DNA from 3 places in the Agrococcus sp. ARC_14 genome. Region 2 is predicted to be linked to each of the others. Evidence: predicted binding sites of a transcription regulator. Region 2 holds the regulator's gene; each other region holds the start of a gene.
The links. Region 2 encodes LexA, which represses DNA repair genes until DNA is damaged. Its sites were predicted from a motif close to TCGAACANNTGTTCGA; they were not measured.
Positions count from the first base shown of each region.

Region 1: a site for LexA is predicted at 3,247-3,262, ahead of MKD51_RS00675 (HNH endonuclease signature motif containing protein). Genes of this name have one in related genera too.
Region 3: a site for LexA is predicted at 2,755-2,770, ahead of MKD51_RS15950 (DNA polymerase Y family protein). Genes of this name have one in related genera too.

Region 1 is NZ_JAKUDO010000001.1:126,227-136,663, reverse strand. It holds gene MKD51_RS00685 (alpha-E domain-containing protein) at 1-464, shown strand, start outside; gene MKD51_RS00680 (transglutaminase family protein) at 461-1,306, shown strand; gene MKD51_RS00675 (HNH endonuclease signature motif containing protein) at 1,484-3,196, opposite strand; gene MKD51_RS00670 (DUF2277 domain-containing protein) at 3,433-3,717, shown strand; gene MKD51_RS00665 (cell wall-binding repeat-containing protein) at 3,725-5,458, opposite strand; gene MKD51_RS00660 (helix-turn-helix domain-containing protein) at 5,577-5,816, opposite strand; gene MKD51_RS00655 (hypothetical protein) at 5,816-6,478, opposite strand; gene MKD51_RS00650 (Gfo/Idh/MocA family oxidoreductase) at 6,585-7,562, opposite strand; gene MKD51_RS00645 (hypothetical protein) at 7,618-8,124, opposite strand; gene MKD51_RS00640 (hypothetical protein) at 8,478-8,969, opposite strand; gene MKD51_RS00635 (hypothetical protein) at 9,497-9,688, shown strand; gene MKD51_RS00630 (hypothetical protein) at 9,760-10,437, shown strand, end outside.
Region 2 is NZ_JAKUDO010000001.1:2,372,410-2,382,846, reverse strand. It holds gene dapF (diaminopimelate epimerase) at 1-99, shown strand, start outside; gene MKD51_RS11760 (methyltransferase) at 83-688, opposite strand; gene hflX (GTPase HflX) at 716-2,245, shown strand; gene lexA (transcriptional repressor LexA) at 2,341-2,964, opposite strand; gene MKD51_RS11745 (hypothetical protein) at 3,222-3,572, shown strand; gene MKD51_RS11740 (histidinol-phosphate transaminase) at 3,634-4,713, shown strand; gene hisB (imidazoleglycerol-phosphate dehydratase HisB) at 4,723-5,322, shown strand; gene hisH (imidazole glycerol phosphate synthase subunit HisH) at 5,319-5,957, shown strand; gene priA (bifunctional 1-(5-phosphoribosyl)-5-((5-phosphoribosylamino)methylideneamino)imidazole-4-carboxamide isomerase/phosphoribosylanthranilate isomerase PriA) at 6,043-6,792, shown strand; gene MKD51_RS11720 (SseB family protein) at 6,803-7,654, shown strand; gene MKD51_RS11715 (DUF1844 domain-containing protein) at 7,673-8,032, opposite strand; gene infC (translation initiation factor IF-3) at 8,172-9,359, shown strand; gene rpmI (50S ribosomal protein L35) at 9,369-9,563, shown strand; gene rplT (50S ribosomal protein L20) at 9,597-9,983, shown strand; gene MKD51_RS11695 (RNA methyltransferase) at 9,985-10,437, shown strand, end outside.
Region 3 is NZ_JAKUDO010000003.1:135,863-146,299, reverse strand. It holds gene MKD51_RS16415 (LPXTG cell wall anchor domain-containing protein) at 1-666, shown strand, start outside; gene MKD51_RS15970 (SDR family oxidoreductase) at 858-1,619, opposite strand; gene MKD51_RS15965 (nitroreductase/quinone reductase family protein) at 1,609-2,037, opposite strand; gene MKD51_RS15955 (TetR family transcriptional regulator) at 2,110-2,670, shown strand; gene MKD51_RS15950 (DNA polymerase Y family protein) at 2,781-4,370, shown strand; gene MKD51_RS15945 (error-prone DNA polymerase) at 4,478-7,963, shown strand; gene MKD51_RS15940 (GNAT family N-acetyltransferase) at 8,167-8,898, shown strand; gene MKD51_RS15935 (amidohydrolase family protein) at 8,911-10,041, opposite strand; gene MKD51_RS15930 (ExeM/NucH family extracellular endonuclease) at 10,112-10,437, opposite strand, start outside.

The DNA of each region.
Region 1 (10,437 bases), 2.2 Mb from region 2:
TCGGCCGCTACATCGAGCGCGCCGACATGGTCGCGCGGCTGCTGGCCACCAGGGCGTTGACCGAGGCTTCCGGCCCCTCGTGGACCACGATCCTCCGTTCGGTGGGCGCCTACGAGGCCTACCTCCGCACCTACCGCGGCGTGCCATCCAGCACGAACGCGGCCGAGTTCCTGCTGCTCGACCGGCTCTTCCCGCGATCGATCCTGTTCTCGGTGCGGGGGGCAGAGCAGTGCCTCGACGACATCGAGCCGCGACGCGAACGCGTTGGCTACGTCGGGGCGGCAGAGCGGATGCTGGGCCAGATCCGCGCGGAGCTCGAGTTCCGGCCGATCCAGGAGATCATCGACGACCTGCCGACGGTCATGGACAAGGTCCAGACGACCACCACCGCCGTCTCGCATGCGGTCAGGGAGCGCTACTTCCCGACCCACAACATGCCCGCTTGGACCAGGGAGGCATCGTGAGCCGCATCCGCATCCGTCACACCACCGGGTACCGGTACGAGCAGCCGGCGGTCGCGAGCTACAACGAGTCGCGCATGCTGCCGTCGACGAGCGACGGCCAGTTCGTCATCTACTCGAACCTGGACATCCGCCCGAACACCTCGGTGAACACCTACGAGGACTACTGGGGCACGACGGTCGTCTCGTTCGACGTGCTCGCCCCGCACACCGAGCTGCAGCTCACCGCGACGAGCCTCGTCGAGGTGCGGCCCAGGCTCACCGGCGGGCGCGATCTCACCTGGGAGCAGCTCGAGAAGGTGTCGCTGCGCGCGACGCAGTACGTCGAGCAGCTCGGCCAGACCCTGCGCACCCGCCCGACCGACGATCTCGTGCGCGCGGCGCAGGAGATCAAGGATGCGTCGGAGTCGCCGGGCACCGCCGCGGCGGCCATCGCACGCATGGTCGGCGAGGAGATGGAGTACATGTCGGGCGTCACGCACGTGCACACGCTCGCCTCGGAGGCCTGGCCGAATCGCAAGGGCGTCTGCCAGGACATCGCGCACATCACCATCGGCGCGCTGCGCGCTGTGGGGATCCCGGCGCGCTACGCCTCCGGCTATCTGCACCCGAAGGCGGATGCGCAGATCGGCGAGACGATCCGCGGGGAGTCGCATGCGTGGGTCGAGTGGTTCACCGGCGAGTGGAACGCGTGGGACCCGACGAACCTCATCGACATCGGCGAGCGGCACGTGAAGGTCGGCCTCGGGCGCGACTACAACGATGTCCCACCGCTGCGCGGCGTCTACGCGGGTGCGGGCAAGAGCCAGCTCTTCGTGTCGGTGGAGATCACGAAGGAGAGCTGAGCGCGCGCGGCCCCGGCTCGCGCCGCTGCCCGCGGCAGGTGTGCGCGGTGGCAACTGGCAGGCGGCCGGTGTGCGCGTTGACGGGTGGTCGGCCGCACTTACGTGCGCCGACGGATGGCAGCTTGCAGGTGCGGGCGCCGGCCGGAGTGCGCCATGGCGCGTCACGACCCGCGCCCCTCAGGTTCGCAGCACGACCTGCTGCAGGGGTCGTCGGTCGACGGCGGGCGGGCGGCATCGCGGTCGCCGGCGGGCGGGGAACCGCTGCCGCAGTCGGGCTTCAATCGGCCCCGTCGTGCGGGGTGTCCGGCGCAGGTGGGGCACGAGCTGCCCGTCGGGCGGCTCGATATCGCGGACCGCTGGCGGTGGCGAGGGGTCTGGCAGTCTCACCGCGAGCGCGGCGGGTGCGGCATGTGCGAGCGCGGCGGATGCGGACGCGGCGGGTGCGGCATGCGCGAGCGCGGCGGGCGCGGATGCGGGTGCGGCATCTGCGGCCGCAGTGCTCGCGACGACCCCGGTGCGGCGGTTGCGCGCGTACCGGTCAGCCGGGCGCAGCTGTGCGATGACGCGCCAGGCCCCGGGTGTGCCGACGACGAGCAGCCGCCGGGCATGCACTTCGTGGTGGCAGTAGCTGCAGAGCAGGATGCCGTTCTCGACATCGGTGGGGCCTCCGTGCCGCCACCAGACCGCGTGATGCGCTTCGGTCCAGGCGACCGGCATGCTGCAGCCGGGGGTGGCGCAGCCGCCGTACTGCACGGCGAGCGCGCGGCGCTGGGCCCGGTTGAACGTGCGCTGCTCGCGGCCCAGCTGGAGCACGTGCCCCTCGTCATCGACGACCGCACGCTGCACGACGCCGTCGCACAGCAGTCGGTCGGCTGTCTCAATCGGCACGACTGAGCCGGTGTGCTCGATCGTCAGCGAGCGGTCACGGTGGTCGTCGCCTCGCAGATAGGCGCTGAAGGCCTCCATCGTGCCGGTCAGCACCAGCCGGGGGACCTCGCTGCCCGCGATGGGAGCGTCGCCGGATGCAGCGTGCGCCTCGACGAGCGCGATCAGCACGTCGTGCCGCTTCTGCTCGGGCGTGCGGTCGTCCGCATCGACCTCGACCTCGACCTCAACCGCCGCGTCGCTCTCGGCGTCGTCGTCGTCGTCGGTGAACGCCACCGGCCTGCGCGGCGAGGTGTACGCATCGAGCAGTGCCTTGAGCGCCGAGCCCTTCTCCGGCGGGCTGCACCCATCGAATCGCCAGATGCCGTCGGGCCGCTGCCACAGGCGCAGCGACCGCATCGCGTGCTGGCGCTCGCTGTTCGGCAGCACTCCGTCGGGATCGAGCACGGCTACGTAGGCGCGGGCCTGCATCACCAGCAGCTCGGGTGCCAGCGGCGCTTCCGGAGCGGTCGCGGCATCGACCAGACAGCCTTCCGCCCAGGCCAGCTGGGACAGGTCTGCGCGTGGTGCGGCGGGCGCGAGGGTGGTCACGATCGCGCGCGCCTGCGCGAGAGACAGCTCACCCTCGTCGAGTGCTGCCGCGACCCGTGGGTACTTGATCGCGATGTCCTGCCCGGTGAGGCCGACCGCGGCGGCCGTGGCGGTGGCCAACGAGAGCAGCTCGCCCGCGTCACGGCCGCGGATCCCGAAGGCGGAGGCGACCGCCTCCTTCGGATTCCGCGCACCGAGCAGGCGGCAGACCGACTCGTCGTCTGCGCCGGTCGAGCGCTCGGCGATGGCACCCGCCAGCCGCACCTGCTGCGCATCCACCACTCGGGCGAGCTCTGCCGTGAGCGCGAGCAGGTCGACGATGTCCTGGCGGGAGGCGGTGGCGAGCGAGTCGGCGTCGGCGTACGCCGCGCGGGCAGCGGCGACGACCGCTGCTGCCTGCTCGATCTTCGTCACCGTCGACTCCTCACCGTGCGACCACGGTAGGTGGGGCCACCCACACGCGATCGAATCTCTGTTGGGAAAGAATATGCGATGCCGCCCACACGCCGTCGACCGATCGGGCGACCTGTGGAGAACCGGCACCGCGGCCGTTTTCGGCATCGCGCGCCGCGGGCGCGCGAGCGCAGCGCGCACCAGTCCCGGCTCTCCGGCTCTAGCGCGTGTCGCCGGTCAGGCCTACCGTGGCTGGCATGTGCAGGAACATCACCATCCTCCGCGGCCTCGAGCCCGCGGCCGACGAGACCGAGGTCGAAGCCGCAGCGCGTCAGTACGTGCGGAAGGTCTCCGGCATCACGCATCCGACCGAGCGCACCCACGACGCCTTCGAGCGCGCCGTCGCAGAGATCGCGCACATCACGCGGCACCTGCTCGACGACCTGCCGGAGCGACGGCAGCCGCCGAAGACGGTGCCGCCGCTGCGCAGGCCAGAGGTGCAGGCGCGCATCACGGCGCGTGAGGCTGCCGCCGCCAGCTGAGACCCGACTACGGCGTCAAGATGAGATCGAAGTTCCAGGTCGGACGCTCGGTGCCCGGCTGGATCACGACGAGCTGTGGACCAGGCGGGATGTTGGCGCTCGCGTAGCCGTGCGCAACCTCTGTGCGACGTGCGGGTGAGGTCGTCCACAGCCACTGGTGCTGCACCGAGAGCACCATGCCGGGGCGGTCGCGGAACGCGAGCATCGCATACGTCCGTCCGTCCCAGAGCGCGACGTGGTCGCCGGCGCCGCTGCCTGCTCGCAGGAGGGGCAGGTGCCTGGCGTCGCGCACCTCGAGGGACCAGGGACCGGATGCGCGCACCTCGAGGTAGACGATCGGCTCGTTTGCGGTCACGAATCCGGTGCCGCGATAGTCGCCGATGCCCTGTGTCACCTGCCCGATGCGCTCACCGTCTCCGTTGAACGCCGTCACCCTGAACCAGCCACCCCCAGCGTTTGACTGACCACCCGTGACGACGGCGCGGTACACGCCCATCGGAAGCCCGACCATCGCGTTCGACGTGCCGCTGCCGGGACCTGAGGCACGCACGTTCGGGAACGTGCCGAAGCGGCGACCCGCGTCCTGCTGGATCGAGGCGAAGTTGCTGTTCGGCGCGATCCGCTCTGCGATCACGGTTCCCGGCGCGTACTCGAACTGCCAGTCCTCCCAGTACCCGCCGCCGCACATCCGCAACCGCAGCGCATCCGCCGTGATCCAGAACTTCGTGCCGATGCCGATCACGCGGGATGCCTCGAACCAGTCGACCTGCGAGGGGATGGCCTCGTGGTCGTGGCAGTAGCGGCCCGAGAGCATCATGATCGAGTCCTGCCGCGCGGCCAGCACCGATGCGCCGACCGTGTCACCGTGCCCGTTGCCGGCCACGAGGTAGACGTGCTCGGCGCTGATGCCGCCGACGAACGCCTCGATCACGCGTGCGTTGGTCGCGTAGCGGTCGGGCCCCGCGATGCGATCCATCGCCACGTTGAGGCCGAGGACGCGGTCGAGCGCCGTCCAGTACGACTGCGACAGCACGCTCGTGGCGCCCACGAAGACGACCTCACGGGTGCTGTTGAGCAGCGGCGCGACGCGCCTGGCCCAGGCGTTCGCGTCGCCCATCGCGGGCACGATCGCGCCGCCGATGCGCGCGGCGACGTTGCCGCTGGCGAGGCCGTCGGAGTAGCCGTTGCGGCCGATGACGAACACGGTGTCGAGGCGGCCGTTGTCGCGCTTGATGTGGGCGGCCAGCGCGAGCGCGCTGTCGACACGATCACCGGCGTTCGGGCCGACGCGGTAGATGGATGCGCGCGGCAGGATGCTGCGCACGTCGCGCCAGAGGGCATCGCTCAGCACGGTGCGCGCGCCGACGACGTTCACGTAGCGCGGGTTGAGCTGGCGCAGCCGCGCCTCGACCACGCCGGGCACGGAGTCGCGGCGCACCATGAGCACGTGCGCGCCGGCCGCGACGGCTGCCGGCGGCACGGCGAGGGCGTCGCCGCCGGATTCGCCGGACGTCAGGTAGACGGTGCTGCTGCGCGGCAGCTGCTGCGACATGAGCGCGCTCGTCGCATAGTGATCCTTGCCGCCGATCCACGACGGGGCGGCGGTCACCGCGGCCTGCGCGGCCTCCGGCGGAGCGAGCACGACGCCGGTGACGGCCGTCGCGAGCGCGGCGACGCCGGCGAGCAGAGCGCGCGCGATGCGAGTGGAGCGGGGGCGTGCAGAGCGGGATGCGGTGGTCATCATCGACACCTCGTGGACAGATCCGGGGATGCTGGGGACGACCGCCGGCCGGATCCGTCGATGGACGTCGTCGGGCTGAGAGTAGCAAGCCTTCAACTTCAAGTTGAGACTTCTTTGGTCACGATTCGGTATCGGGACGCAGCACCAGCAGCTCGCCGATCTCGCAGCCGAGCGCCTGGCAGATCGCCGTCAGCGTCGAGAAGCGGATCGCTCGGCCACGGTCGTTCTTCAGCGCCGACAGGTTCGCGAACGTGATGTCGACGGTGCGGCTGAGCTCTGTCAGCGTCATCCCGCGAGCTTCGAGCAGCTCATCGAGCCGACAGTGCACCCCGGTGGGTGCTTCTGACTTCTTCGCCATCAGATGAGACCCTCTGCCTCGTCCTGCAGCTTCGAGGCGCGCCTCAGCAGCAGCGAGCAGAAGCCGGTGACGACGCCGAGCGCGAGCAGCGAGAAGTCGAAGCCCTGCCAGTGCGGTGTCGGTGGGATGACCCAGGTCTCGTCGGATTCCCCGAACGTCGGCGTCGACGGCTCCGTCGGCAAGCCGGCCGCCTCGACTGCGAGCGCGACGGCCTGTGCCTCGAGCATCGGCGAGATGATCGCGACCGCGAGCATGCCGGCGGCGAGCACTCCGAGCATCACCGCAGTGCCGATGCCGAAGCTGCGCTTGCGCAGCAGCTGCACCGCCAGCCAGATGATCATCAGGCCCGCGAGCATCCCCACGGCGTATCGGGAGCCGACGCCCACCGACTCGAGCAGCACGGCGGTCGCGTCGGGGATGGCCGGCACGAAGTTGATCGTCGCGTACTGGATCTCGGCATCGGCGACGAGATCCGGGCGCACGTCGAGCGGGCTGGCGACCAGCACGTCGTAAGCGGCGTGGTTGCCGATCGAGATGTTCACGTGCAGCGCCGCGATCGCGAGCGTCCACACCAGTCCGATCGCGGTGGCGACGATCACGGCGATGAGGCCGCCGCGACCGAGCACCAGCCCGGCAGTGCGGCCGAGATCAACCTTGCTCATGCTTGCCCCTATCGTTCATCGCTATATCGAATAACGAGAGGCTATGTCACTGTGACGGCCTGCGCAAGCATCAGTTCGGCCATCCACCGGCGGTCGGCCGCAGGCGTCAGTCGCGCATCCGCTCCGCGATCTCGTCCATCACCCGCAGGATCGCCACCGACTCGTCGAGCCGCAGCAGCGCGCTCTCGAGCAGGCCGGCCGCGATGCAGCGCTCGACCTCGGCTGCCTGGAACTGCATCCCGCGGCCGTCCACCTGAGGCTCGTACGCCTCCACCACGGTCTGTCGTTCGGCGTTGGAGCGTCGCGAGAAGCCGATCCACTGGTAGAACGACGGGCTCAGCTCGATGACGCCCTCGGTGCCCGCGATCACGGCGCGGTTGGAGCCGAGCGCCTCCATCGAGAACGTCAGCGAGGAGATCCCGCCGCCCGCGTGCTCGAGGATCGCCGCGCCACGATGGTCGACACCGGCGTCGTCGACGACGCCAGAGGCCTGGATGCGCGCGACCGGCCCGAGGAACGCATGCGCGAGCGAGACGCAGTAGACGCCGAGGTCGAGCAGCGCGCCGCCGCCGAGCGAGGGCTCGATGAGCCGGCTGCCGGGGGAGAGGTCGAGCACCTGCGAGTGGTCGGCGGTGATGCTGACGATCTCGCCCAGCTCGCCCGCGGCGATGCGCTCGCGCACGGCCACCATGGTGGGCAGGAAGCGCGTCCACATCGCCTCCATCACGAACACGCCCTTCGCCCTCGCCGCGTCGACGAGCGTCTGGGCGTCGTCGCCGGAGGTCGTGAAGGCCTTCTCGATCAGCAGGTGCTTGCCTGCCTCGATCGCCAGCAGCGCGTGCTCGAGGTGGTGCGAGTGCGGGGTGGCGATGTAGATGATGTCGACCTCGGGGTCGGCGACGAGCGCCTCGTAGCCCTCGTGCACGTTCGGGATGCTGTGCTCGCCGGCGAAGGCGCGGGCGCGGCCCCCGTCGCGGCTGCCGACGGCGGCGATGCGGTGCCCGCCGGTGGCGAGGTCGCTGGCGAACATGTGGGCGATGCGGCCGGCGCCGAGGATGCCCCAGCCGAGGGAGGAGGTCGTCATGCCGAGACTCTACGGCGATCGCCTGTCGCAGAGATGCAGCCGGCTCGAGGCTTGATCAGCCGCACCCTGCCGCACTCGGATTGGCCATGCAGTCCCCGTTTGTCAGCACGGTGTCGACCTCGAACACCTTCACGCTCACCTCTGGCGCCTGCACTGGCAGCGAGCCAGGCACGGCGAACCAGCCGCTGCCGGCGTTGACCTCGGCGGTGAAGACGACAGTGACGGATGCGGTCACATCCTCCGTCGACGCATACGTGTGGCTCGTGGCGGTCTCCATCCAGGACTCCTCGGTGCCGCGCCATGCAGAGCCGGAGGCCTCGGTCTCCTCGACCGTGCCGTCGCCGTAGTCGAAGCGGTACGCGCTGGGAGTCCAGCGCACTTGGATCGCGGTGTCGAACAGCTCGCCGTCCATCGTGTGCGACTCCGCGGTCGCGTAGAAGTTCGTCGGCGTGCCAACGACACCCCACCCGTCGGGCTCGACCACGAGCTCTCCGACGATGGGCGTGAACCGCGCGACGTCGTCGATGGTGATCGGGCGGGTCTCCTCTGCAGGCGCCGCCACTGCAGCAGGATCTGCAGGCTCTGCAGGGTCTGCAGGGGCCACGCCGGGCTCGTCGATCGACGTCTGAAAGCAGAGCCCGGCAACGTCAGTCCACCGCTGGCACCCGTCACCGAGGGTCGGGGTCGCGCCGACACCGCTGATCGGGCGGTACTCGTCCTCAGGGCGCGAGCCCCCGCTTGGTGGCGACGGTGCTGCGACGCCTGCGGACGACGATCCAGCAACCACCAGTTCACCGGTCGCGGCGTTCAGCTCGCAGAGGTTCAGGCGCAGATGTGCTGCGGTGCAGAGTCCGCCGCCCTGCGCAGCCGGCACATTTAGACACGCGTAGGCGACGAACAAGCCAAGTGCGACTGCTATGCGCCACATACGGACCTATCTGGGATGGGATCAAGCGAACTCATTAGGAGGGGCGCGTCCGGTGATGTGCGTATGAAGCCTGCCTGCCATGCCGTCAGCCCAACCGGTTCGAGCTCAGTCCCGTCAGCATTGATCGTCACGATCTGGCTCTGGTCCGTGCAAAGCTGCAGCCGGACGTTGTCGGCTGTGTATTCCTGCAGCTCGGAGTTGGTGATGACTGGCACGCCTGAGCTCGAAACGCCTGAATCGAGGATGGGCTGTAGGTCGGCCACCCATGTTCTCGCCAGCTCCGGGGTTGCAAACTCCTCGAGCTCGCTCGCGCGAACTTCTCCGCGCGCAACCTGCTGATCTATCACTCGTTGGAACGCGTTGAACGTCGTCCGCGCTTCAGTCGTCAACTCCTCCTCGCTCGGCTCAGGCGCGCAGCCGACGAGCACCAGCACCGCCGACGCAGCGAGCGCGACACCTGATCCGAGCCTCCCGAGCATGGGGGCAGGTTACGCGACCGATCCGGATGCGCTCCGGCGCTCTCCACAGGAGCAGCCATCGGGGTACATATCGACACATCTCGAAACTCGTCGAAGAAATCTTGTGGATCGGCTTGCAATTCGCTCGGCGTTCGATATACCTTCGTGACTGCGAACTTCCGCGCCACGAGAAAGGAGGAGCTCGCAATGATGACGAAGATCACCAAGACTGCTGGAGCCCTTCTTCCGGGCGGGGTCTCCTAGCGGCAGAACGCAGCGGCTGAACGTCGGCGGTGCTCACGCAGCACCGCTACTGCCGGGCCAGGACTGGCTTGCACCCCCTGCGTTGTCCACCACCGCCACTCGCTGACACGCGACTCGCGCTCGCTCCGACCTGACTGCAGGTCGTGACGACCGCACTCGTCGCAATTCGCGCATCCGCGCCCATTCCATTGGGCCGCTGAGCGCGCAATCAATTCGCAATTCATTCAGCGATATCGCACGCCCAAATGCAGGGGCGATATCGCCATGCCAGAAAGCAGAACTCCATGTCTTCCATGACACTCGCGCTGCCGGCTCCTCGCCGGCTCGCCCTGAGTGCATCGCGGATGCTCGAGCGTTGGGCCATGCAGGCTCACCTCGACGAGCAGAAGCGTCGCGAGGCACGCGCCTACGAAGCGGCCGTTGAGGCTCGCGAGCAGCGCAGCCTCGATGTGCTCGCCCGACACATGCTGCCGTGATGCGCGCAGCACGAGCGGGGCCGCCCCATCGCGGGGCGGCCCCGCTTTGCGCGTCGGGCTATCTTGGTGCCGTGGACCGACCCCAGGAACCACCCGAGCCTGCCGCCCGCGCTGACGATTCCAGCGCATCCGGCGACCGCGCCCGACGTGTGATCGGCTCGATCACACCTCAGGCGAAGGAGGGGGCGAAGGTCGCAAAGAGCGAGGTCAAGCGGGCGCTGCCGCTGTACCGCGTCGCGATCGCCGTGCGCACCGCGCTCGCCGCGATGCTCGCCTGGCTGATCGGCAACCAGATGGGCGGCGAGCTCCCGAACTACGCCTACGCCGCGCCGCTCGGCGCCTTCGTCGCGGTCGGCACCACCGTCTTCACGATCGGGCGCACGGCGCTGCAGCAGGTGATCGGCATGACCGGTGGCGCGGCGCTGGGCCTGCTGACGATCGCGCTCGAGTGGAACGGCATCCTCGAGATCGGCCTGATCGGCGTCGTCGCGGTGCTGCTGCAGGGCGTGCCGCGCTTCAGCCAGGGCGCGTCGGTGGTGCCGGTGGTGGCGGTGCTCGTGATCCTCTTCGGCGGCGCGAACCCCGACGGCTACGCGATCGGGTACGTCGGCCAGTTCGCACTCGGCATGGGCGTCGGCGTGGCCGTGAATGCGCTCGTGCTGCCGGCGCTCTACGACCGCGAGACCCGCCGGGAGATCCGCGCGGCGGTCGCCGATCTTGCCGCGCGCGTGGACGTGCTCGCCGAGACC
Region 2 (10,437 bases):
GTCGAGGTCGACGAGCGCGGCCACGCCTGGCTGACGGGGCCCGCAGCGCTGGTGTTCCGCGGCGAGGGGATCGGCGGAGGAGTCAGTCAGGCGCCGTGACAGCGAAGATCCGGTACGTCCGCTTGGAGTCGGCGCGCTCGACGTCGAAGCCCTCGAATCGCTCGACCAGCCAGCGCAGCAGCGAGTCGGCGCCGAGGTGCTTCTGCACCACGAGCCAGGCCGTGGCGCCGGGTGCGAGCCGCGGGATCCACGTCTCGAGCAGCGCGTGCAGCTGCGGCTTGCCGATGCGGATCGGAGGATTCGACCAGATCGTCGCGAATCGGAGCCCCTCCGGCACCAGCTCTGGCGTCGCGGGCGTGATGTTCGATAGACTGAGCAGCTCGGCATTCCGCTCCACGAGCGAGAGCGCGCGAGTGTTGACATCGACCGCCCAGACACGCGCGTCGGGGGAGCGGGTCGCGAGCGTCGCGGCGATGGGCCCCCAGCCGCAGCCGAGATCGAGCAGCTCCCCGGTCTCGGGAGGCGAGGGGACGGCGTCCAGCAGCACCTCGGTGCCGACATCGAGTCGGTCGCCCGAGAACACCCCGGTCGACGTGACCATCTCGCGCTCGACACCGTTGATCGGCACCCGGATCGTGCGGATCGACCTGGGAGCCTCGGGATCTGGGGAGAAATAGTGGTCCGGCACGGACTCGACAGTAGCGAAGGACAGACCATGGCAGAACCGCAGCACGCGGCAGACGGCGCAGAGCACGTCCCCGACGGAGGGCGCGCGACGGAGCGGATCCTTGCGTGGGCGCAGCCGGGGGACGGCGAGGTGCTCTCGGCGCGCGCGCAGGCGCTGCAGGCAGATGACGCCTTCAGCGACACCGACGGCGACCAGCTCGACCGCGACGAGCGTGCGGCGCTCCGCCGGGTCGATGGGCTGCGCACCGAGCTCGAGGACATCACCGAGGTCGAGTACCGCGAGGTGCGCCTCGAGAACGTCGTGCTCGTCGGGGTCTACGCGGGCTCCGCCGGAGACGCCGAGAACTCGCTGCGCGAGCTCTCGGCCCTCGCCGAGACGGCCGGCGCGCAGGTGCTCGACGGCCTGCTGCAGCGCAGGCCGAATCCCGACCCCGCGACCTACGTCGGCAGCGGCAAGGCCGACGAGCTCGCCGCGCTGGTCAAGGAGCTCGGGGCCGACACCGTCGTCGCCGACAGCGAGCTCTCACCCAGCCAGCGACGAGCGCTCGAGGACCGCGTGAAGGTGAAGGTCATCGACCGCACCGCCGTCATCCTCGACATCTTCAGCCAGCATGCCAAGAGCCGCGAGGGCAAGGCACAGGTCGAGCTCGCGCAGCTCGAGTACCTGCTGCCGCGCCTGCGTGGCTGGGGCGATTCGATGTCGCGCCAGGCCGGTGGCCAGGTCGGTGGCCAGGGCGCAGGCATGGGTTCGCGCGGCCCCGGTGAGACGAAGATCGAGCTCGACCGCCGTCGCATCCACACCCGCATGGCGCGACTGCGCAAGCAGATCAAGGGCTTCGCACCCGCACGACAGGCGAAGCGCGCCAACCGCGACCGCTTCGAGGTGCCGGGGGTCGCGATCGCCGGGTACACGAACGCCGGCAAGTCATCGCTGCTCAACCGCATCACGGGCGCGGGCGTGCTCGTCGAGAACTCGCTCTTCGCCACCCTTGACGCCACGGTGCGCCAGGCCAAGACGGCGGATGGCCGCGAGTTCACGATCGCCGACACCGTCGGCTTCGTGCGCAACCTGCCGCATCAGCTGGTGGAGGCGTTCCGCTCGACGCTCGAGGAGGTCGCAGAGTCGGAGCTCATCGTGCACGTCGTCGACGGCAGTCACCCGGACCCCGCGTCGCAGATCGCCACGGTCCGCGACGTGCTGGGGGAGACGGGCGCACGCTCGATCCCCGAGATCGTGGTGTTCAACAAGGCCGATCTCATCGACGCCGACGAGCAGCTGGTGCTGCGGGGGCTGCAGCCGGACGCGATCTTCGCATCCGCACGCACCGGCGACGGCGTCGACGAGATCCTCGCGCGCATCGCCGAGATGCTGCCGCGGCCGGAGGTGCCGGTGTCGCTGCTGGTGCCCTTCGAGCGCGGTGACGTGATCGCGATGCTGCACGACCGCTTCGACGTGCTGCGCGAGGTCTATGAGGAGGGCGGCACGCGCATCGACGCCAAGGTCTCGGCGGCGGTGCTGAGCCAGCTCGCCGAGTTCCGCGTCGAGCCCGCGCGCTGACGAGTGAGATCTCGGTACGGCGGCCTTGCGGCCGCCTACTCGATCTAGCGCTCTCCGGACTCAACGCCGCTCTGCGGCATTGAGTCCTCCGAACGCTACACCGAGCGCAGCACCGCGACGACCTTGCCCAGCACCTCGGACTCATCGCCGAGGATGGGCTCGAAGGCGGAGTTGCGGGGCAGCAGCCAGGTGTGGCCGTCGCGCTGCTTGAAGACCTTCACGGTCGCCTCGCCGTCGAGCATCGCGGCCACGATGTCGCCATTGGTCGCGTCGCGCTGCTGCCGCACGACGACCCAGTCGCCGTCGCAGATCGCGGCGTCGATCATGGACTCGCCGACGACCTTGAGTATGAAGAGGTCGCCACCGCCCACGAGCGCCTTCGGCAGCGGGTAGGTGTCCTCCACCTGCTCCTCCGCGGTGATCGGGATGCCTGCGGCGATGCGACCGACCATCGGCACGAACGTGGCCTGCTCCATGGTGGCGAGCGACTCGACCGACTCGTCGGGGACGAGCACCTCGATGGCGCGCGGCCGAGCGGGGTCGCGCCGGATCATGCCGGCGAGCTCGAGCTGCCCCAGCTGGTGGGTGACGCTCGAGAGCGAAGAGAGGCCGACGGCGTCGCCGATCTCTCGGTAGCTCGGCGGGTACCCGCGCTGGCGCACGGCCTTCTGGATGACCTGCAGGATCGCCTGCTGCTTCTCGGTCAGCTGCCTCGTCATGCCCGCTCCGCTCTGTCGCCGCGATGCCCGCCGGGCGCCCGGGACGGGCGTGTGGGTGGCCTGCGATTGACTGCTCCTGGTTCGAAAGCGTATCCGACAGGACGCCCGAATCAAACGGATGTTCGAGCGTGTCGTGGAGAAACTCCGCGGCAGGGCTTGACTCGTCCAGGGAATCGAAGATAGGTTCGAAACAGAGATTCGCAGGCGGTGCTCCCGGCCGAGCACCGCCTGCGGATCCCAGACTGGAAGGAGCACCGATGACTGCCATCGCCACCGCCACGCCGACTGTCCGCCTGCGGATGACCTCGCGCGGTCGCCGCGCCCTGGCCCTGCTCGTCGCCACCCCCGTCCTCGCCGCCGCCGCGCTCGCCGGAGCTGGTGTGCTGGGCGACGCCCTTGCCGGCGCTGTCGCCTCCTCGTCGACGCAGACTGCCGACTTCTCGTACGTCACCGTGCTGCCCGGTCAGTCGCTCTGGCAGATCGCGCAGTCGCTCGCACCCGATGCCGACCCCCGAGACGTGATCGCCGAGATCGAGATGCTCAACGGCATCGCCGGCTCCATCCAGCCCGGCGAGCAGCTCGCGATCCCGGCGCACTACGCCGGCTGATCCGGCTGCGGCCCGCAGGCTGCGCCGCGCGAGGCATCTGACATCGTCCTAGGCTGGTCGGGTGACAAGCCTCGATGATCTGCCCATCCGCGACGACCTTCGTGGCCTGACGCCTTACGGAGCGCCGCAGCTCGAGGTCCCTGTTCGCCTCAACGTCAACGAGAACGCGTACCGCGTGCCCGAGGCCGTCGCACTCGACATCGTGCAGGAGATCGCCCGCGCGCTGCCCGACGCCAACCGCTATCCAGACCGCGAGTTCGACACGCTCCGCCGCTCGTTCGCCGACTACCTGGGTCACGGGATCGAGCCCGCGCAGATCTGGGCGGGGAACGGCTCCAACGAAGTGCTGCAGCACGTGCTGCAGGCCTTCGGCGGCCCCGGCCGCTCGCTGCTCTCGTTCACCCCGACCTACTCGATGTACCCGCTGCTCGCGCAGGGCGTCGGCATGGAGTGGATCCCGGTGCCGCGCGCCGACGACTTCACGCTCACGCCCGAGGCGGTGCGGGCGGCCATCGCCGAGCACGATCCCGACATCGTCTTCCTGTGCTCGCCGAACAACCCCACGGGCACGGCGATCGGCCTCGACGTCATCGAGGCCGCAGCCGAGGCCGCGCGGGGCATCGTCCTCGTCGACGAGGCCTATGCCGAGTTCGCGCATGACCGCAGCCAGACGGCGCTGACGCTGCTCGAGCGCTTCCCGCGGCTGCTCGTGTCGCGCACCATGAGCAAGGCCTTCGCCTTCGCAGGCATCCGGGTCGGCTACCTCGCGGCCGACCCGGCGGTGATCGACGCGCTGCGGCTCGTTCGCCTGCCGTACCACCTCTCGGCCATCACGCAGGCCGCGGCGGTCGCGGCGCTGCGCCACAGCGACCAGATGCTGGCGCGCGTCGACGAGCTGCGTGCGCAGCGCGATCGACTCGTCGAAGCGCTCGCGCAGCTGGGCATGCAGCCCTATCCCTCTGACTCCAACTTCGTGCTCGTGGGCGGCATCGCCGATCCGAGCGCGACCTTCCAGGCACTGCTCGACCGCGGCATCCTGGTGCGCGATGTCGGGCTGCCGGGCACGCTCCGCATCACCGCCGGCACGCCGGGGGAGACGACCGCGCTGCTGGCCGCCTTGGCCGCGCTCACCGCAGAATAGGATCGAGCCATGGCACGCACCGCAACGATCGAGCGCACGACGAGCGAGTCGAGCATCCGACTCTCGCTCGACCTCGACGGCACCGGCACCTCGTCGATCTCGACCACGGTGCCCTTCTTCGACCACATGCTGACTGCCTTCTCGAAGCACTCGCTCATCGATCTCGACGTGCAGGCGAGCGGCGACACCGACATCGACGCGCACCACACGGTCGAGGACACCGCGATCGCGCTGGGCCTCGCGCTCAAGGATGCGCTGGGCGACAAGGCAGGCGTGCGCCGCTACGGCGACGCGACCGTGCCGCTCGACGAAGCGCTCGCGCGCGCCGTCGTCGACCTCTCCGGCAGGCCGTTCCTCGTGCACTCCGGCGAGCCGGCCGGCTTCGAGCTGCACCGCATCGGCGGCCACTTCACCGGCTCGCTCGTGCGCCACGTCTTCGAGGCGATCACGCTCAACGCGCGCATCACCGCGCACGTCGACCTGCTCTCCGGGCGCGACCCGCACCACATCGCTGAGGCGGAGTTCAAGGCCTTCGCCCGGGCGCTGCGCGTCGCGGTCGAGCAGGATCCTCGCGTGACGGGCGTCCCCTCCACCAAGGGAGCACTGTGACGGCTCCGCGTCCGACAGTCGCGCTGCTCGACTACGGCCTCGGCAACGTGCACTCTGCCGCCAAGGCCATCGAGGCCGCGGGCGCAGACGTGATCCTCACCGCCGATCGCGCCACCGTCATGGCGGCGGATGGCCTGGTGGTGCCGGGTGTCGGATCGATCGCCGCGTGCATGGCGGGCATCCAGGCGATCCACGGCGGCGAGCTCATCGGCCGCCGGCTCGCTGGCGGCCGGCCGGTGCTGGGCATCTGCGTCGGCATGCAGGTGCTGTTCTCCTCCGGGGAGGAGGGCGGCGTCCACACCGACGCGCTCGACGAGTGGCCGGGCACCGTCCGCCGGCTGCAGGCCGACATCCTGCCGCACATGGGCTGGGCGGAGGTCGAGGCGCCGGAGGGCTCTGCGCTCTTCGAGGGCGTGCGCGACGAGCGCTTCTACTTCGTGCACTCCTACGCCGCGACCGAGTGGCTGATCGATCCGCACCCTCGCGTCCGCCAACCGAAGGTCGCGTGGGCCACCCACGGCGAGCGGTTCATCGCCGCCGTCGAGAACGGCCCGCTGACCGCCACGCAGTTCCACCCGGAGAAGTCCGGCGAAGCCGGGATCCGCCTGCTGGCGAACTGGGTTCGCGGCCTCTGACCTGCACGAGTAGCATCGCACCGGCCCTCCGACCCGGGCCATCGCCTGGCTCACTCCGCTCGCTCCCCAAGAAGGCACCGTCACCATGACCGATTTCAACCAGTCGCCCAAGCTGCAGCTGCTGCCCGCGATCGACGTCGCCGGTGGCAAGGCGGTGCGGCTCACCCAGGGCAAGGCCGGTACAGAGACCTCCTTCGGCAGCCCGATCGACGCGGCTGAGGACTGGGTGCGCCAGGGCGCGGAGTGGATCCACCTCGTCGACCTCGACGCAGCGTTCGGCCGCGGCGACAACCGCGCCGTGATCAAGAAGGTCATCAAGGCCGTCAAGGGCCGCGTGCAGGTCGAGCTCTCCGGAGGCATCCGCGACGAGGCCACCCTCGAGGCGGCGCTCGCCACGGGCGTCAAGCGCATCAACCTCGGCACCGCGGCCCTCGAGAACCCCGAGTGGACCGCATCCGTGATCGCCGAGTACGGCGACCAGATCGCGGTCGGACTCGACGTCCGTGGCACGACGCTCGCCGCCCGCGGCTGGACGCAGGAGGGCGGCGACCTCTGGCAGGTGCTCGACCGCCTCGAGGCTGCGGGCTGCAGCCGCTACGTCGTCACCGACGTGACGAAGGACGGCACGCTCCAGGGCCCGAACCTCCAGCTGCTGGAGCAGGTCGCCGATCGCGTCGACAAGCCGGTCGTCGCCTCGGGCGGCATCTCGAGCCTCGACGACATCGCGGCCCTGCGCGAGCTCGTGCCGCACGGCGTCGAGGGCGCCATCGTCGGCAAGGCGCTCTACGCGGGCGCGTTCACGCTGGTCGCGGCGCTGGATGTCGCGGGCCAGTAGGGCCGTCGGCGTGAGCCGCGAGGCAGATTCGGCGGGCCGCTCCTGGGAGGGGCGCTCGTTCCAGCACCACGACACCGCGTACGCGGGCGACGACGGCTCGGCACCCGCGGACTACGTCGAGGCGGTCGCATCGCTGGCCGCAGACGCTGCCGGCCGGGGCTCGGTCGTCGAGGCGCTGCGCGGGCAGCGACTGCTGGTGCCGCTGCTCGCGGCCGCGGGTGACACCGCCGTCGACGAGCGCGGCCGCACGGTCGACAAGACGCAGGAGCTCTCGATCGTCACGGTGCAGGGGCCGGATGGCGGAGCGATCCTGCCGATGTTCTCGCACGTCGCGGCGATGCAGGCGTGGAACACCGCTGCGCGTCCCGTGCCCACGAGCGTCCAGCGCGCCGCTGCCGCCGCCCTCGACGGGCCGGCCCGCGTGGTCATCGACCCCGGCAGCGAGAGCGAGTTCGTGCTGACGCGCACGATGCTCGAGGCGCTGCTGACGGATGCGCCCTGGTCGTGGGGCGTGCAGGACGAGGCCGTGCAGGCGGCCGTCGCTGCCGCCGTGTTCGCGCAGCCCGCCGTGCGGGCACTCGTGCTGGCGACGGGCGATCCGCGCAGCCGACTGGCTGGCGCGGAGCTCGAGGTGCACGCGCTCGTGGATGCCGAGGGAGTCGCCGGTCACGACGCTGCAGCGCAGCTGCAGACGGCCGCCGGGGTGCTGGGCGAGACTCCCGTCGTGCAGGAGCGGATCACGAGCCTCGCGCTGCGCATGCATCGCTGGGACGGCGGGGCGGCGCGGCTGCCGCTCGTGGCACAGGCAGCGTTGGCGATCACGCGAGACGAGTGGCAGACCGCGAGCGGCGCGCTGCAGTGACGCTGCAGCGTCGGCTGCTCAGACCACCGAGCCGGTGAACTTCTCGCCGGGGCCCTTGCCGGGCGCGTCGGCGATGGTGCTCGCCTCGCGGAACGCGAGCTGCACGGAGCGCAGGCCGTCGCGCAGCGGCGCGGCGTGGATGCTGCCGATCTCGGGGGCGGCGGCGGTGACGAGACCGGCGAGCGCGTTGATGAGCTTGCGCGCCTCGTCGAGGTCGAGCTGCTGCTCCGGGTCGTCGGCGAGGCCGACCTTGACCGCGGCGGCGCTCAGCAGATGGATCGCGACCGTGTTGATGAGCTCGACCGCCGGCACGTCCGCGATGTCGCGCGCCTGATCGAGGGCGTCGTCTCCGTGGCTGTGCTCTGCGGTGTCGGTCATGGCAATCTTCTCCTGAAGCATCGTCTCTGGTAGGCTTGTGCAGGTTTCGGGCTCTCGCCCGGAGGTGAAAGAGGAGCAATCCCACCCGCAGCCGCTTCAAGGCTACCGGGTCAGCAGCACCAGACGTTCGCCGTCAGAGGTGCTGAGCCGCGCGGCAGCGATCGCGTTCTGGCTTCTCTTCTCGCCGTGCACCACAGCACACAGCACCATCGAGAAGGAGCCCGCGATCAGCGATCCCCGCACCAATGAGCGCATCCGCGTTCCCGAAGTCCGACTTGTCGGACCTGCCGGTGAGCAGGTCGGCGTCGTCCGGGTCGAGGATGCCCTTCGTCTTGCCCGTGAGGCAGAGCTCGACCTCGTCGAGGTCGCTCCTGACGCCCGCCCACCCGTCGTCAAGATCATGGACTACGGCAAGTTCAAGTACGAGCAGGCGCAGAAGGCCAAGGAAGCCCGTCGCAACCAGGCGAACACCGTCCTCAAGGAGGTCCGGTTCCGTCTGAAGATCGACGAGCACGACTACGAGACGAAGCGCAAGCGTGCAGAGGGGTTCCTGGAGGCTGGCGACAAGGTCAAGGCGATGATCCTCTTCCGCGGTCGCGAGCAGTCGCGCCCGGAGCTTGGCGTGAAGCTGCTGCAGCGCTTCGCCGAGGACATCCAGGAGCTGGGCTCGGTCGAGTCGAACCCGATGATCGACGGCCGCAACATGGTGATGGTCGTCGGCCCGCTGCGCTCCAAGTCGGACGCGAAGGCTGAGCAGAACGCCGTCCGCATCGCGCACAAGAAGGCCGAGCAGGAGAAGCGTCGCGCTGAGGCCGAGAAGCAGGCTGCACGCCAGGCGGCAATCGAGGCCGAGCGCCCTGAGCGCCCGACCCTGCCCGCGCAGAGCCGGACCCGCAACGACGGTGAGCTCATGCGCTCGAGCCGTCCCTCGTCCTCCTCTTCGCGTCCGACCTCGTCCTCGTCCTCGCGCCCGACGTCATCGTCGCGGCCGTCGTCCGAGGCTCGTTCGGAGCCCCGCTCGGAGCCTCGTTCGGAGCCGCGCGCCGACTCGCGCCCGAAGCAGACTGCTCGCACGGTCCAGCCCACCCCGGCTGGCGCACCGCGTCCGGCGTCTGCACCCAAGCCCGCTGCCGCATCCGCCGCAGCCACGCCCGCTGCGGCTCCTGCCGCGGCGAAGCCCGCTGCAGACGCAGCACCCAAGCCCGCCGTGAAGCCCGGCGCCCCGAAGCCTGCGGCGAAGCCCGCATCGCCTTCGGCGGCTGCCAAGCCCGCGACGCCCAAGGCCAAGCCGGCGGCCAAGCCCGCCGGCGAGCCAGCATCCGAGTAGGAGAGAAGAATGCCCAAGCAGAAGACGCACTCCGGTGCGAAGAAGCGGTTCAAGGTGACTGGCAGCGGCAAGATCCGCAAGCAGCAGGCCGGCCTGCGCCACCACATGGAGGTCAAGTCGTCGGTCCAGACGCGCCGCCTCAACAAGGACAAGGTCCTGGCTCCGGCCGACGCCAAGATGATCAAGAAGCTGCTCGCTCGCTGACGCGCGCGACGAAGAGATAGAGAGAACAGACTCATGGCACGTGTCAAGAGGGCGGTCAACGCCCACAAGAAGCGTCGCGTCATCCTCGAGCAGGCTTCGGGCTACCGCGGCCAGCGCTCACGCCTGTACCGCAAGGCCAAGGAGCAGCTGCTCCACTCGCACGTCTACGCCTTCCGTGACCGCAAGGCCAAGAAGGGCGACTTCCGCCGCCTGTGGATCCAGCGCATCAACGCCGCGTCGCGCCAGAACGGCCTGACCTACAACCGCCTCATCCAGGGTCTCGGCCTTGCAGGCATCGAGGTCGACCGTCGCATGCTCGCAGAGCTCGCGATCCACGAGCCCGCCACCTTCGCCACCCTCGTCGAGGCGGCCAAGGCAGCACTGCCCGCCGACACGTCGGCACCGCAGAACGCGGCCTGACATGCTCGACAGCCCCCGCGCGCCCCGCGTGCGTGAGGCTGCGAAGCTCCAGCAGCGAACAGCCCGGTCCCAGACCGGGCTGTTCCTGTTGGAGGGCCCGGCCGCGCTCGATGAGATCGTGCGCTGGCAGCCCGCGCTGCTCGTCGACGTCTTCGCGACCGATGCGGCGCAGGAGCGCCACGGCGAGCTGATCGCGGCCGCGCAGCAGCACGCGCCCGTCACCGCAGTCTCCGAGCGCGCCCTCGCGGCGATCGCCGACACCGTGCATCCGCAGGGCGTCGTCGCGGTCGCGAAGCAGGCACCGATGAGCCTCGAGGATGCGCTCGCGCGTGCCTCGAAGGCCGAGCACCCGCTGGTCGCGATCCTCCACGAGGTGCGCGACCCCGGCAACCTCGGCACGATCCTCCGCGCCGCCGACGCGGCTGGCGCATCCGCCGTCATCGTGACGGCCAAC
Region 3 (10,437 bases), on a different contig from region 2:
ACCGGCGGATCCGGTGGTTCGACCTCCGGTGACGACGGTCTGCTCGGGGGGCTTCTCGGCAACATCGGGGTGCAGGTGCCCGTGGCGGTCGGCTGCAACGCGGTCGGCCTGCTCGGCGACGCATCGACTGGCGCCTGCACGACGGCAGCTGGGCCTGGCGACCCTGGCGGCCCCGGTGACCCGGGTGACCCTGGTGACCCTGGTGACCCTGGTGACCCGGGCGACCCCGGTGACCCGGGCGACCCTGGTGACCCGGGCGACCCTGGTGACCCTGGTGACCCTGGTGACCCTGGTGACCCTGGTGACCCTGGTGACCCGGGCGACCCTGGTGACCCGGGCGACCCCAGTGACCCCGGTGACCCTGGTGACCCGGGCACGCCTGGTGACCCGGGCACGCCTGGTGACCCGGGCACGCCTGGTGAGCCTGGTGACCCCGGCACCCCCGGAGAGCCCGGTGACCCGGGCGACGACGGCAAGGCCGACGGCCCGGTGATCGATCGCCCGGCCGACGGTCCGACCGACGCGGGTGCGAACGCATCCGGTGACGCCGGCGCCATGCTGCCGCAGACGGGCTCGGAGCAGTCCTGGATCCTGCCGGTGGCACTCGTGCTGATGGCACTTGGAGGGCTGCTGCTCGGCGCACGTCGCGTGCGCACGATGCGGTGATCCGCTGGGAGTGCGGGGCGCGTGATGCGCGTCCCGCACTTCCGCATGGCTTCCCTCGTTCGCGAGAGCAGCCACGGCACACTCACCTACTGGATCTGGTTGAGCATGAGGGGCAATGGCCATGGGGCCCATCATGAAGCGGGACGTGGAGGCACGAGAGCACGCTTTCGGGGCCTCTGGAGCGACCGTTCTTAGATGAGCGCGCCGCCGGATGCCTCGATCCGCTGCGCGGTGATCCACGCAGCGCCGTCGGTCGCAAGTGTGGCGATGGCCTCTCCAATGTCCTCGGGCTCGCCAACGCGTCCCATCGCGGTGTTGGCTGCGAGGAAGTCGCGCATGCCGTCGTCATCGCGCATGGCGCCGCCGTTGAAATCCGTGGCGGTGGGTCCCGGGGCGATGGTGTTGACGCGGATGCGGCGTGGGCCGAGCTCCAGCGCGAGGCCGAGAGCGAATGTTTCGATCGCTGCCTTCGAAGCGGCGTAGGCCGCGGAGCCGACGGTGACGCGGCGGGTGAGCATGGACGAGATGCTGATGATGCTGCCGCCGTCCACGAGGTGCGGCACGACGGCCTGCGTGAGCAGGATCGTGCCCTTGACGTTGATGTCGAGGAGCGCGTCGAGGTCGTCGGGTGCGATCTCGCCGACAGCTCCCCAGCGACCAACACCGGCATTGTTCACGAGCACGTCGACCTCACGCTTCCCCCACCTCGCCTCGAGCGCGGCCGGCAGAGCGTGCGCGAACTGCTGGATGGAGTCGACGTCCGCGACGTCGAGCTGCAGGGCGATTGCCTCGGAACCCGCGACGGCGACGGCGTCGAGCGCTCCGTCCGCTCTGCTCGGCTCCCCGCGGTAGGTGATGACGATGCGTGTGCCGCGCTTCGCCAGCGCGACGGCGGCGGCGAGACCGAGGCCGCGGGCGGATCCGGTGACGATGGCGATGCGGTCAGCGGTCATGGGTGGTCTCCTCGAACGTGACGTGGACCAGTGGGCTGCCGGCGAGCCATGCCGCGAGCGGCGCGACCGGCTGCGGCAGGCCTGCGGGGTTGCTGGGCTGATTGAGGTCGTCGATGATGCTGGCGAACACTCGCCGCCTCGTCGACTCGTCGGTGATCGCCTCGCCAGAGGCGGCGAGGTCTGCGCGCAGTCCGTGTTTGAGGTGGATGGTGAAGCGCGGGTTGGCGACGATGTTCGCGAACCAGTCGCGTCGCGCCGGTGTGGTCGTGAGGTAGATCTCGCCGAACGCTCGGTAGAACCAGATCTCGATCCGCCGAGCCCGACCCGACCGCGCTCCGATCGTCGTGATGTCCACCGTGCGTTCGCGAGCCGACGACGCCGGTGTGATCGCCAATGCTTGGGCTGCCTCTTGCAGCATCGATCCTCCTAAGTAAGTAATCATTTACTTCTACTCTAGGATGGGGAACGACACGACGCAAGGAGCTGCCCGATGGCACGAGACGCCGAAGCGACGCGCGCACGGCTGCTGTCAGCCGCGTGCGATGAGTTCGCGCGGGTGGGTTTCGCAGGGGCTCGCGTGGACCGGATCGCCGCGGCGGCGGGCTCGAATGTTCGGATGATCTACGCCTACTTCGGCGGCAAGAGCCCGCTGTTCGATGCGAGCTTCGAGCATGTGGTCAGCGCCATGGCTGAGGCCGTGCCCCCGCGACCCGATGATCTGCCGGCCTGGGCCGCCGAGCTCGTCGAGTTCCACGATCGCGACCCGCGGGCGCTGCGCATCAGCATGTGGGCACAGCTTGAACGGCCTCAGGCCACGACGGAGCCACTCGACGTGTACGCCCAGAAGGTGTCGGCCATGCACCTTCCAGAGCAGGGCGAGCTTCGCCCAGCGGACGTGCTGATGCTGATCTACGCGATCGCGCAGGCGTGGCAGCTCTCGCCAGCGGGACTCGTCGCGCACGGCGCCAGCTCGACTGCAGAGCGCGCTGCCGCGGCGCGCGCCGCAGTCCACCGGCTGACCGGCTCAGGTGCGAGACAAGCCGCCACCTAGATCGAGGCGCCAGAGCCAACCTGTGGCCCACCGAGGCTTGGATGGCCCTCCGCGACGCGACACACCGCATCCACTTGACTCTGTTCGAACGTGTGTTCGATCATTGCAGGATGACCGGCGAGACGATCGAGCGCAGCGCACGGCGGCGCGACAGCCGCATCGGCGTGCTGCGCGTGCCCGACTGGTCGGTCGTCGTCGCGCGCCAGACCGGGGCGCTGCCCGCGGGTGGCGAGGTCGGCTCGCCCGGTGCGATCGTGCACGCGCTGCGCATCGTCGCCTGCGACGAGGGGGCGCGTGCCGACGGCGTGCGGGTGGGCATGCGTGTGCGCGATGCGCAGTCCGCGTCGCCCCTGCTCGCGCTCGCGCAGGCCGACCCGGTGGGGGAGGCGCTCGCATTCGAGCGGGTCGTGCGCGCGGTGCTCGCGGTCGTGCCGGCGGCGCAGGCCATCGGTGATGGCGCGCTGGCGTTCCGGATGCGCGGGGCGAGCAGGTTCTATGGCTCCGAGTCGCGCGCGATCGGGGCGGTGCGGGATGCGCTCGAGTCGCTCGGGTTCACCGCGGCGTTCGGTGTCGCCGACGACCGCTTCACGGCAGAGCTCGCGGTGGCCGCCGGGGCTGATGCGGCGACGCCGGCGACCGCCGTTGCGACGAGGACTGCTGCCGAGACGATCGTGCCCGTGGGTCGCAGCAGCGAGTTCCTCGCCCCGCTGCCGGTCGGGGTGCTCGGCGGCGACGAGCTGCCGAGCATGCTCCACCGCCTCGGCGTGCACACGCTCGGCGGCTTCGCGCAGCTGCCGGATGACAGCATCCGTGACCGCTTCGGCGCCGCAGGGCTCGTCTCGCTCGCCCGCGCCCGCGGTCTCGACGACCGTCGCGTCGACGAGGCGGGGCTCGGCGAGGAGCGGGTGCTGCGGCTCGTCTTCGAGCCAGGCATCGAGGGCGTGGCAGAGCTGGCGCTCGCGGTGCGAGAGCCGGTCGACCGCTTCGTGCGGCAGCTGGCGGAGCAGCGGCTGGTGTGCAGCGAGATCCGCATCATGCTGCGTGGCGAGGAGGGCCGCGTGAGCGAGCGGCTCTGGCGACAGCCGGGCTTCCTACGCGCGAGCGACATCGTCGATCGGATGCGCTGGCAGCTCAGCGAGAGCGAGCTCGGTTCCGCGCTGGTCGAGGTGCAGGCGCTGCCCGAGCGACTCGACGCCGACACCGAGCACATGCCGGGCCTGTGGGGCGGCGGCGGCATCGACGACCGCACGAAGCACGCGCTCGAGCGGCTGCAGAGCATGCTCGGCCGCGAGGCCGTGCTGACGGCGGCGACCGGCGGCGGCAGGCTGCTGGCCGAGCGCGGCGTGCTCACACCCTGGGGCGATGCGGCGCCGATCCAGCCGGCGGGGCCGTGGCCGGGTGCGCTGCCGGCCCCGCGGCCGACGGTCGTCTTCCGCCCGCCGCTGCCGGCGCTGCTCACCGACGCCGAGGGGCTCCCGGTCGAGCCGCAAGCGCTCGACGTGCGCGAGGCATCCCCCGCCGTCTTCTCACCGCCCGCCGCGCACCGCCGCCGGGTGGTGGCCTGGGCGGGGCCGTGGCCCATCCGCAGGCGCGAGCTCGGCGACACGGTGCACCGCGTGCAGATCCTCGACGGCGAGGGAGAGGCGTGGGTGCTGCTGCACGCCGACGGCGCATGGCTCGCGGAGGGGCGCTATGCGTAGCCAAGCGCTTGTCCGTCAACCGGTCCTGGGGTGCGCCGACGGAATAATCCCGTCGGACCACCGTCAGACCGGTTGAAAGAACGAGCGCAGAGGGGAGGAGGTGAGCGATGGCCGGCTGGAACAACCCGGCGATGCCGTGGCGCGAGCTCGAGGGCATCCTCAGCGACCGCGACGTGGGCGCTGGCAAGACCGCTGGGCACGCGACCGAGCTCGACGAGGCTCGCAGGCAGCGCATCCGCGTGCCCGCGCCCGAGCAGGCGACGCCCTACGCCGAGCTGCACGCGCACTCGCACTACTCGTTCCTCGACGGCGCCTCGAGCCCTGCAGAGCTCGTCAACGAGGCGCGCAGGCTGGGCCTCGAGGCGCTCGCGCTCGTCGACCACGACGGGCTCTACGGGGCGGTGCGCTTCGCCGAGGCCGCAGCCGAGGCGCAGCTGCCGACCGTCTTCGGCACCGAGTTCACGCTCGGCCTCGAGACGCCGCAGAACGGCATCCCCGACCCTGACGGCAGCCACCTGATCGCGCTCGCGACCGGGCCGGCCGGCTACTCGGCGCTCGCCTCCGCGCTCACCGACGGCTACCTCACGAGCGACATCCACGGCCCGGGCGAGAAGGGCAGGCCGATCTTCGAGCTCGACCGGCTCGCAGAGGCCGCGCACGGCGAGTGGCTCATCCTCTCTGGTTGCCGCAAGGGCACCGTCCGCCAGGCGCTCGACCGCTTCGGCGCCAACGCAGACGGGGCGGATGCCGCCGGTCACGAGCTCGACCGGCTCACGTCGCTGTTCGGCCGCGACCGCGTCGCTGTGGAGCTCAGCGACATCGGCGACCCGCGCGACTTCGAGCGCAACCGGGTGCTGGCCGAGCTCGCCGAGCAGCGCCGGCTGCCGGTGATCGCCACCACGAACGCGCACATCGCCAACCCGGCGCGGCAGCAGCTCGGTGACGCCGTCGCGGCCGTGCGCGCCCGCCGCTCCATCGACGAGCTCGACGCCTGGCTGCCGGCCGGGGGCGTGCCCTCGCTGCGCAGCGGCGCTGTCATGGCCCGCCGCTTCCGCGCCTTCCCCGGCGCGATCGACACCGCGGCAGCGCTCGGCCGCGAGCTCGCCTTCGACCTGCGCGCCGCCTCGCCGCAGCTGCCGAAGACCGAGGTGCCACAGGGCCACACGCCCATGAGCTGGCTGCGGGTGCTCGTCGCCGAGCGATTGCCGCGCGTCTACGACACGGTGCTCGATCCCGCCGGGGCCGCCCGCCCGAGCGCGGAGGTGCAGGCGAGGATCGACCACGAGCTGCACCTCATCGACGAGAAGGGCTTCGCCGGCTACTTCCTCATCGTCTTCGAGATCGCCGAGTTCGCGCACGGCCGCGGCATCCTCTGCCAGGGCCGCGGCAGTGCGGTGGCGAGCGCCGTCTGCTTCATCCTCGGCATCACCGCCGTCGACCCCATCCGCTACCGGCTGCCCTTCGAGCGCTTCATCTCGATGATGCGCGAGGAGGAGCCCGACATCGACATCGACTTCGACGCCGACCGTCGCGAGGAGGTCATCCAGCACGTCTACGAGCGCTACGGCCGCCGCAATGCCGCGCAGGTCGCCAACGTCATCACCTACCGCCCGAAGTCGGCGGTGCGCGATGCCGCGAAGGCGCTCGGCTATGCCGTCGGCCAGCAGAACGCCTGGTCGAAGTCGGTGGAGTCCTACTCGAAGCCCGAGACCGACGGGATCCCCGAGCCGGTCGCGCTGCTCGCCGGCGAGTTCCTGCACGCGCCGCGCCATCTCGGCATCCACTCCGGCGGCATGGTGCTCACCGAGCAGCCGGTCGGCACGGTCTGCCCGATCGAGCCCGCGCGCATGAAGGACCGCACGGTGCTGCAGTGGGACAAGGACGACTGCGAGTGGATGGGGCTGGTGAAGTTCGACCTGCTGGGCCTCGGCATGCTCAGCGCCATGTCGCACACCATGGCGCTCGCGACCGAGCACACGGGCGAGGAGTGGACGCTCGCGACCATCCCGCTCGAGGAGCCGGGCGTCTACGACATGCTCTGCGAGGGGGATGCGGTGGGCGTCTTCCAGGTCGAGTCGCGCGCGCAGCTCGCCACCCTGCCGAGGCTGAAGCCCCGCTCGTTCTATGACCTGGTGATCGAGATCGCGCTCATCCGGCCCGGCCCCATCCAGGGTGACGCCGTGCATCCGTACCTCCGCCGTCGCAGCGGACAGGAGCCGATCACCTACGCGCACCCGCTGCTCGAGCCGGTGCTCGAGCGCACCCTCGGGATCCCGCTCTTCCAGGAGCAGCTCATGCAGATGTCGGTCGCGGTCGGCGGCTTCGACGCGGGCGAGGCCGACCAGCTGCGGCGCGCGATCGGCTCGAAGCGCTCGAAGGAGAAGATCGCGGCGCTCAAGGCGAAGCTCTTCGTCGGCATGGCGGCGAACGGCATCGAGCCCGAGATGGCCGAGGCGATCTACCGCAAGATCGAGGCCTTCGCGGGCTTCGGCTTCGCCGAGTCGCACTCGCTCGCCTTCGCCAAGCTCGTCTACGCCTCATCCTGGCTGAAGCTGCACTACCCGGCGGCGTTCCTCGCGGGCCTGCTGCGCAGCCAGCCGATGGGGTTCTGGTCGGCGCAGACACTGGTGGCGGATGCGACCAGGCACGGCGTGGAGACGCTGCGGCCCGACGTGGTGCGCTCGGGCGTCGACGCGGGGCTCGAGGCCCGTCCGTCAACCGGTCAGGCGGTCGGTCGGGGCGCTGAGACGGCTGGGGGACCAGCAGGCCGGTTGACGGACCGCGCGGAGTGGCCGGCGGGCGATGACGCGTGCATGGCGCACGAGCAGCCGGCGGTGCCGGCACGGGCGACGGAGACGCTCGCGATGCGCGAGCGGCACCGCCGCGACGCGGGACTCGCCGTGCGGATGGGGCTCGCGGGCGTGAGCGGCATCGGCAGCGCTGCGGCCGAGCGCATCGTCGCCGCCCGCGGCGCGCAGCCGCTGCGCGACATCCACGACCTCGCCCGCCGCGCCGACCTCGACCGCGGCGAGCTCGAGGCGCTCGCGACCGCCGGGGCACTCGACGGGCTGGGCGTCAGCCGCCGCGAGGGGCTGTGGCTTGCGGGGCCGGCCGCCACCGAGCGCGAGGATCAGCTGGAGGGCACGCAGGTGAGCCTGCAGCCGCCGCTGCTGCCGATGCTGAGCGCAGAGGAGCAGGTGGCGCTCGACATCTGGTCGACCGGCGTCGCGACCGACGACCATCCGGTGCGGCACGCGCGGGCGATGCTCGACGCGCGCGGGGTGCTGCCGATCGCGGCGCTCGCCGAGGCGGAGCCCGGCAGGCGCGTGCACTCGGCGGGCGTCGTCACGCATCGGCAGCGGCCGCGCACGGCGCAGGGCGTCACCTTCATGAACCTCGAGGACGAGACGGGGATGCTGAACGTGATCGTCTCGAAGGGCCTGTGGCTCAACCAGAAGCAGGTCGCCAGGCACGCGCCGGCGCTCATCGTGCGCGGCATGCTGCAGCGCACCGAGGAGGGCGTGATCGCGCTGCTGGCCGATCGGCTCGAGCGCTTCGAGGTGCCGAGCCGCGGGTCGCGCGACTTCCAGTAGTCCGCAGGTCGAGGAGCGAGCGGCGCAGCCGCACGCGTCACGAGACCGAAGCGCGCGCGCCGCCGCTGCCTGCTGGGCTGAGCCGCTCCGGCACGCACTGCCCTGTGCGCGTCAGAGCCCCGCTCAGCTAGTCTGCAAGGCTGCGCTTCCGGCGCGGCCATGCGCGGCGCGGTACGCCGCAGCAACCCGGATCGGAAGCCTCCATGCACTCCAGCACTGTCACTGAGCACTGGCTCCCGCACCTGCCCGCAGCGGCGGCACCGCGCGCGAGCGGCACGCTCCGAGTCGTGGTCGACGATGCGCTGTCGCACGAGCGCCGACTGTCGGTGCTCGAGCCCGTTGACGGCGCAGGGGTCGTCGCGCTGACCACCGAGATGGCTGCCGCGCTGGATCTCGCCGACGGAAGCGAGCTCGACCGCCCTGCGCTCGCGGCGGCGCTCGCCGGCGCAACGGTGCGGCTGCACGGCGCGGACCACCTCTTCTTCCTCCCGGCGGAGGAGCACGAACCGCTGCTGCGGGAATCCGTGCCCCCGCACATCCGCCAGCTCACCGAGGGCGACGCCGAGGCATTCGCTGCCTTCGAGGGCGAGGCGAGCGAGGGTGACCTCGACGACGCCTACGTCGAGCTCGACCACTGGCTCGTGTTCGGCGCCTTCGTCGGCGACGAGCTCGCGTGCGCGGCGAGCATGTACCCGTGGGCGGGCAGCGCGCTCGCAGACCTGGGCGTGCTCACACTGCCGCGGTTCCGCGGGCAGGGGATCGCGCGGCAGACGGTGCGCGCGATGAGCGCGCATGCGCTGGGCCTCGGCTACGAGCCGCAGTATCGCTGCCAGCTCGACAACCTCGCCTCCGTGGCGCTCGCGCAGTCGGCAGGGCTCACGCGGCTCGGCAGCTGGGATGTCGTCGCGGAGGAGGACGCCGAGGTGGCCGACTGACGCCTCAGGGCGTCAGTGCTGCAGGCCGTCGCGCCACACGGCGACCGGCTCGAGCCGCTGGTCGAGCGCCACGAGATCGGCCCGTGCACCCAGCTGGATGCGCCCGAGATCGGGGCGCGCCACCGCATCCGCCGGTGCCCTGGTGGCGGCGTCGAGCGCGGCCTCCAGCGGCACGCCCGCCGCGACCAGCACGCGGATGGCGCGGTCGAGGGTGAGGGTGGAGCCGGCGATCGCGCCGCCATCGGCCAGGCGCGGGAGGCCCTGCTCGACGCGCACGTCGAGCGAGCCGATGCGGTAGTCGCCATCGGCCATGCCGGCGGCAGCCATGGCGTCGGTGACGAGGGCGATGCGGCCGGGCGCCGCCTGCAGCAGCAGCGCGAGCATCTCGGGCGCCACGTGCTCGCCGTCGGCGATCGCCTCGAGCGTCACCCGCTCGTCGAGCAGCGCGGCCGCGAGCGGGCCGGGCGCGCGGTGGTGCATCGGGGGCATGCCGTTGCACGCGTGGGTCAGCACCGTGGCACCGGCGTCGAAGGCGGCGCGCACCGTCGCGGCATCGGCGCCGGTGTGCCCGACCGCGACGAGCACGCCGGCATCCGTGAAGCTGCCGATCGCGTCGAGGGCGCCGGGCTGCTCGGGCGCGATGGTGATCTGGAGGATGCGGCCGTCGCCCGCCTCGAGCAGTCGCTCGACGGCATCCGGCGTCGGTGCCTGCAGTGCGCTCGCGTCATGCGCGCCGCGGTGGCTGTCGGCCAGGAAGGGGCCCTCGAGGTGCACGCCCAGCAGCGCGTCGTCGACGGCGCACCTGGCTGCGGCCGCGGCGACGCGCGGCAGCAGCTGCTCGAGCGGCGCGGTCACGAGCGAGACCACCTGCCGCGTCGACCCGTGCGCGGTGCGGAAGGCGCCGACGCGATCCCACTCGGGCGACTCGTCGTCGAAGGCGGAGCCCAGCGCGCCGTGGCAGTGCAGGTCGACGAAGCCGGGCACGAGCGTGGCGCCCGTCAGCGACAGGTCGGGGGTGCCCGGCGGCGTGCCTTGGCCGACCGCGGTGATGATGCCGCCCTCGGTCTGCAGCCAGGCATCCGGCACCAGCACGCCCTCGACGAACGCGCGATCGGCGGTCAGCAGCAGGCTCGTCTCGACCATGCCGCCAGCCTAGACGGCGGGCGGGGCCCGGCCAGTTGGCCGAGCCCCGCCCGATGCTGCTCCGGTGGTGTCAGCGCCGCTTGCCGGGCTTGTCTCCGCCGTTGCCGTTGCCGTTCCCGTTCCCGTTCCCGTTCCCGTTCCCGCCGCCGTTGCCGTTGCAGAAGCCCTGGCCCGGGTGGTCGTCGCCGTGCACCGGGTGGTCGTCGCCGAACACCGGGTGGCCGCAGCCGGGCTGCGCAGTCTCGAACGCGATGCCGATCACGACCGCGTCGTGGTCGCTCGCACGGTAGGCGTCGGGCGCCCACAGCGCATCCTGCGCATCCTGCTTGAACTCCATCGTGTAGTCGATGAGGCTCGCCTCGTCGGAGTTCGCGTGCCAGGCGGCAGCGCCCACGA